2 regions of the Priestia sp. TRN 1309 genome follow, and region 2 is predicted to be linked to the other one. Evidence: riboswitches for the same ligand, from Rfam matches in the RefSeq annotation. Region 2 holds a riboswitch; the other holds the start of a gene.
The links. A riboswitch is a leader RNA that binds a small molecule or an ion and turns the genes downstream of it on or off. The one in region 2 is predicted to bind S-adenosylmethionine.
Positions count from the first base shown of each region.

Region 1: it holds a riboswitch for S-adenosylmethionine, as region 2 does, so the genes downstream of both, ACRPLQ_RS21415 (phosphoadenylyl-sulfate reductase) here and ACRPLQ_RS19535 (trans-sulfuration enzyme family protein) in region 2, are expected to answer to the same signal.

Region 1 is NZ_JBOZGM010000005.1:367,309-370,668, reverse strand. It holds gene sat (sulfate adenylyltransferase) at 1-193, opposite strand, end outside; gene ACRPLQ_RS21420 (inorganic phosphate transporter) at 246-1,325, opposite strand; gene ACRPLQ_RS21415 (phosphoadenylyl-sulfate reductase) at 1,345-2,058, opposite strand; SAM riboswitch class I at 2,312-2,414, opposite strand; gene cdaS (sporulation-specific diadenylate cyclase CdaS) at 2,727-3,353, shown strand.
Region 2 is NZ_JBOZGM010000004.1:651,023-654,382, reverse strand. It holds gene ACRPLQ_RS19545 (spore coat protein) at 1-332, shown strand, start outside; gene ACRPLQ_RS19540 (hypothetical protein) at 402-1,064, shown strand; SAM riboswitch class I at 1,231-1,348, shown strand; gene ACRPLQ_RS19535 (trans-sulfuration enzyme family protein) at 1,420-2,565, shown strand; gene ACRPLQ_RS19530 (trans-sulfuration enzyme family protein) at 2,549-3,360, shown strand, end outside.

The DNA of each region.
Region 1 (3,360 bases), on a different contig from region 2:
TATTTTCAACAACTGATTGATAATCTTTTTCTCCTAAAAACCCCGTAATTGGGCTATAAGCACCAATTCCAATTAGTTCTAAATCGCTTAGAGCCATGTTGTCTACTTCAATTTCTTTTGTTAGTGACGTGTAGTCATATGTTGGTTGATATAAATTAATTAATTCTCCACCGTGTGCTTGAATTGTTGCCATTTTGTAAAATCCTCCTTAAGTAATTAACACAATATAATAAAAAGTACTTGAATCACGCAGTCATTTTTTCTTTTTCCGACTGCAGGCTTGCTCTTTTTCTTCTAGTCGTTCTAGCTAAGCTTAGAATACCTCCTGTAGCAATACATCCACTAGCTAGCACCACAAATGAATATAAGTCGCTTTCAAGTACTAATTTCACAAGAACATATGAGATTACGAGTGAAAATACAGGGGATACCACCCAAACCTTTAACATTTGAATGACCACTTCGCGCTGTTCTTTCGTAAATCCCGTTTTCGCTGCGCCTATTCCAATAATAGAAGACGTAGTGACCTGTGTAAGCGGTACTGGCAAACCAAACAGTGAAGCGACTGTAACAAGAGAAGCACCAGTACCCGAGATAATGCAGCCTTCTCCTACAGAATAGCGAGTAATTTTTTTTCCGCTTGTTTCAATAACTCGGCCTCCTAGTAAAAGAGCTCCGAGCGCCACCGCCAATCCTCCTGCTATGACACCCGTTGTAGCATCCATTAATCCAGCTCCTACTAGAGGACCGACAGCATTTGCCACATTGTTCATTCCAGCTGAGAAGGCTTCAAAGAATCCCGTTGCAATAACTAAAATCGTTAAAACTCTTTTCCACTTTCCCTCTGCTTCTTTTTTATGCGCTCTGCGCTTTATCACTTTCCCAATCAAAAAAGCAATAACAAATGAAACTAGCGGAACAATAATCCAAAAAGACATCACAATTAAAAGTTTTTCTACATACAGAGATTGATAAGCTACCCCTACTCCAACAACTGAGCCAACTGTTACTTCACTTGTTGATAGAGGGATACCAATCAAATTCGCGAAAAAGAGTGACAGCGTTGCAGCAGCCAGAATGATAATAACTAATTCTACTGACAGCAGTTTTTCAGGTATGATACCTGAACTGATGGTTTTTACCACCTCACCGCCTCCGGTAACAGCTCCGAGCACAATTCCTACAGCACAGATGAACAGGGCCACTCTTCGCTTTTTAATTGCACCGGAGCCGTATGAAACGCCCATAGCAGCTGCTGCACCGCTTGCCCCAATATTCATTGCAAAAAAAAGCGCAATGATAAAGGCAACATATAAAAGCATCATTTATTCAGCTCTTTCGTATTTAAGATTCGTGTAATCCGCACTCCACTTTTTGTGTACCTGCCCATCTTCCTGAACGTAAATCGTCTACATTATAGGCAGGTGCGGTACAGGGCTCACAGCCGATACTTGGGTAGCCTTGATCATGAAGTTTGTTGTATGGCAAATCATGCTTATACACATAACGCCAAATTTCTTTCCATGACCAATGAATTAACGGACAAACTTTCACCTTCTTGAATTTCTCATCTTTATTAAAATAATTCGTGTTGGCACGAGACTCAGACTGCTCGCGTCTTAAACCAGAAATCCACGCATCATAAGGAGCAAGGGATTCTCTTAGCGGAATGATTTTTCGAATTTGACAGCATAGGTTAGGCTGACTCTTCCAAAGCTCATCTCCATGTTTTTCAGCTTGTTCTGCAAGAGTTAAATCCGGCTTTTTCATATGAATACGTAAATCAGGGAAGCGTTCTTTAATTGCATCAATCACTTCATATGTTTCTTTAAAATGAACCCCTGTATCTAAAAAGACAATTTCAGCATCTTTTTTCACTTTTGAAATTAAATCAATTAACACGATTCCTTCGATCCCAAAGCTTGACGCATAAATAATTGAATCTCCGTAGGTATCATACGCCCACTGCAATGCTGAAAGGGCTCCTTTTGTTTCATCTTTACTGTCGAACTCTGGAAATGTATCGCTCCAGTTTTCGTACGTATATAAGTCTGCCATTTTCTCCACTCCAATTCTTAGTTATCCGCGTTATCCAATAAAAAAAGACGGTTTTACCCACTAGAATTGGATAAAACCGCCTCTAGTGTGTCTAGTCAGCGAAACTATTTAATTCTTACTTTGCTTCGGCGTGTTCAAAGGTTTGTTTTAAGTCGGGGTTTACAGTCATCGTTGTCCCTCCTCAAAATATCTCTTGCGCTATATCAAAATAAAAAGTCTTCCGTATTGAAAGACTGGGTAGGCAATAATTTTCACCTTATCTTTCAAAATGATACACACTTTGCTGGAATTAGCACCTTGCTAAGCAGGTTGCCGGGGTTCAGCGGGCCAGATCCCTCCACCACTCTTGATAAGCATTTTTTAAAAATTTTAGCATATTTAGAATATTTGTCAACATTAAAAATTATATATCCGATAAGAAAACTATACTTTAAATTCACAGAAATATCTATACTTTTATTTAAAACAACATATGTAAATTTAACCCAAATGTGAATATATCAGTTTATAAAACGCTTTCTTTTTTTTCGACTTTTTATGTTCTCTTGCTAAATAAAATACAAAATCTCTCTATAAAATTAATAACAGATTTATGAGCTTTACGGATAATTCACCCACATTAGCACACATTACAGATAACACTGACTGACAGATAGGAGCTATATAAGATGGAGAGACAACCCTTTCAATTAGACGATACAATTAAAAATAATGTGCGAACATATTTACAGCAGATTTCAACTGAAGCCTCTAATTTAATTAAACATTTAGACACGAGTGATCATTGTATTTTATGTGATTTTGAGGAGATGAGAAGGTTATTTCAAGATGTTCAAGCTACGGCCGCCTCTTATTACTTGCGCCATTACTTATCGCCTTATACATTTGAATACGCTGCTCTATCCCTAGCTATTCATAACCTCTCTGAGAAACGTCACGGCGCTTTAATTGTCATTGAACGGGAACAAAATGTTGATCCTCTTATTCAAAAAGGAATGCCTATTCAAGCTCCTGTCAGCGCTACGCTAGTTGAGACACTGTTCTATCCAGGGACACCCTTACATGACGGAGCCGTCCTAATTAGAAATAATCAGCTTATTTCAGCTGCTAATGTTTTACCTCTCTCGTCTATTATTTCAACGAACAAAAAGTTGGGAACACGTCACCGTGCAGCCATTGGAATGTCAGAAAAATCGGATGCATTAATTTTAGTTGTATCTGAAGAAACAGGCAAAATTTCGTTTGCGCTTGATGGAAGCCTCTACCCTATTCACTCCAGCAAAAATATGATTTAAGAGCCCT
Region 2 (3,360 bases):
ATAATCAAGTATTACGCTTACAGCCAAGACACGTTAAAACCATTTGTGTAGGAGCAAAAGGGGCTTTTAAGCAAAACGATAACAATCAAAACAATGAAGAAACAGAAGAAAATGGAGAGACTGAAGCTGCAAAGTCTACAGAAGAACGTACAGGAAGCCGTACGGGAGGACGTACGGGAAGTCGCACAGGTGGACGTACAGGAAGCCGCACGGGAGGACGCACAGACGATCGCTCTCGAGGACGCCGCACGGGAGGACGCCGTACGAGTTCACGCTCTTCAGCACCGGCCGAGAAAGTTATCAAAACGAAAAATTATCGTTGGAAAGCATGATGAAATGGAACATAAAAGGTGCTTATAAAGCACCTTTTCTATCATATAGGAAAAAGGAGGAGAATGAGTATGAGTATGAATCATTATATCGATAAAATTGTGGAGTTAGATATTTCAGGTAAAACGACATTTGTTGGCAGACTTATTGATCTTGGATTAGATATTATGGTTTTGTATAATGGACATGATTATTTGTATATTCCTCTTTTACACATGCATCGTTTGCGGGAAGTATCGGAAGAAGACTATACGGTTTTGCGTGAAATAGAAGAGAACTTAATAGAAGAAAGTCAGCGGATTTCTTATCGTAATATTTTACAGCAGGCAAAAGGGAAATTTATTGAAATTTATGTAACAGGAGGAAAATCATTGCATGGCTATATTACAAGCGTGCTGAATGATTATCTTGTGTTTTATTCTCCAGTGTATAAAAATGTCTTTGTTTCTCTACATCATTTGAAATGGCTTACCCCTTATAGTAATGAGTTAACTCCTTATTCTTTAAGTGACAAAGAGCTCCCAGTAAGGCCTGCCTCTGCACCTTTTGTCAGAAACTTTGAAGAGCAGCTTAAAAAATATGAAAATCAACTGGTCGTATTAGATTTAGGGGATCAATCAGAAAAAATTGGCGTACTTAAAGAAGTTTCTAATAATATTGTTGAACTAATTACGGCAAATGGAGAAAGTATGTATTGGAAGTTAGCTCACGTAAAATCTGTGCACTTGCCTTAGAAAAAGAGACCTCGGTGTCGTCTCTTTTTTTATGTACTTATCAGGACAAGTATATTGAATAAACAAATGAGATGATTTAAATTTTTTAGAAAATTATGTTGACAATAAAGAAAATCTTTATTAAAGTTAGTAACAACAAACGTTAACCACCAACAATTATATAGAACTCTTATCAAGAGTGGCGGAGGGACTGGCCCTGCGATGCCCGGCAACCATCAAATGAAACATTCATTTGAACGGTGCTAATTCCTGTGGAACATCAGTATTGTTCTAACAGATGAGAGAAATCGTGTATAAACGAACACTCTTCCATCTGTGAAGAGTGTTTTTTATTTTGAGTTAAGGAGAGAAATAGATGAAAATTGAAACTTTATTAGTTCGTTCAGGAGTAGGTCGTGACCCTTCAACAGGTTCTATTACAACACCCATTTACCAAGCATCAACATTTGCTCATCCTGCTTTAGGGCAAAGTACAGGATTTGACTATGCACGTACGGCAAATCCTACTCGTACGGCATTGGAAGAAGCAATTGCTGCTTTAGAAAAAGGCGAAGTAGGAGTAGCATTCGCTTCAGGAATGGCGGGTGTAATGTCAGTTTTAGCGCTATTTAAAAACGGAGATCATTTAATTGTATCAGAGGATTTATACGGAGGAACGTACCGAGTACTAAATGAAATCTTTTCAGAGCAAGGAATTACTGTTTCGTACGTCAACACAGCCCATCTCGAGCAAGTAAAAGATGCGCTTCGTCCCAACACGAAAGCTTTATTCATTGAAACACCTACAAATCCAATGATGCACGTGACTGATTTGCCAGAAGCAATTGCGTTAGCTAAACAGCATGATTTGCTTACTATCATTGACAATACATTCATGTCCCCTTACTATCAGCGTCCTTTAGAGCTTGGAGCAGATATTGTGATACATAGTGCAAGCAAATACATTGGGGGTCATAATGATGTAGTTGCTGGTCTTGTAGTCGCTCGATGTAGTAGCTTAGGAGAAAAAATTCGTTTTTATCAAAATGCAGCTGGGGCAATCTTAGGTCCACAAGATAGCTGGCTGTTATTGCGCGGTATTAAGACGCTAGCGCTTCGTATGGAAAAACATAACGAAAACGCACTGAAAATTGCAAATTGGCTTACTGCTCATGATCTCGTGGAAAAAGTGTATTACCCTGGTCTTGAAACACATCCGGGCTATGAAATCATGAAGAAACAAGCAACTGGATTTGGAGGCATGATTTCTTTTGCTGTCTCACACCCTGACATCGTGTCAGTACTTTTAGAAAATGTTAAAGTTATTACATTTGCAGAAAGCTTAGGAGGCGTGGAAAGTTTAATGACATTCCCAGCTCGTCAAACACACGCTGACATTCCGGAGGAAATTCGAAATCGTGTCGGAGTAACAAACTGTTTACTTCGATTATCAGTTGGAATTGAGCACGCAGATGATTTAATTAAAGATTTGAAGGAGGCATTTGATGCATACCAACAATAATAAACATAGATTTGGTACGAACTTAATTCATGCAAATACAGGAATTGACGGTCATTTTGGAGCGGTTAACGTACCTATTTATCAAGTATCTACATTTAACCAAGAAGATGAGACGAACAACGGCCGCTATGACTATTCTCGTTCAGGAAACCCAACGCGTGAGGCTTTAGAAAACACTATTGCTCAGCTAGAAAATGGATACGCTGGTTTTGCTTTTTCATCAGGTATGGCTGCTATTTCATCGGTGTTATCTATTTTTGAATCAGGGGATGAAATTTTAGTTTCACACGATACGTACGGCGGGACATATCGTGTATTAACACGATTATTTTCAAAGTTTGGTATCAAAACAACTTTTGTTGATACAACGAAGGTTGAGAAAGTAGAAGAAGCTATCACAAAAGATACGAAGGCTATTTATATCGAAAGCCCTTCAAATCCATTTTTACAGGTAACGGATATTAAAGCAGTAGCAAGTTTGGCGAAGGAGCACAATCTCCTTACAATTGTGGATAACACGTTTTTAACACCTTATCTACAGCAGCCGATTGACCTTGGTGTAAATATTGTCATTCATAGTGCTACAAAATATATCAGCGGTCACAGTGACGTCATTGGCGGTCTAGTTGTGGTAAGCGATGAAAAGCTAGCGGAAGAAGTAAAGTTTGTACAAAATGCTTTTGGTGCTATCTTAGGACCACAGGATTGTTTTTTACTACTTCGAGGCATTAAGACATTAAAAGTTCGTTTAGATCAGCAGTTAAAAACAGCGCTGCAGTTTGCAAAGTGGCTTGA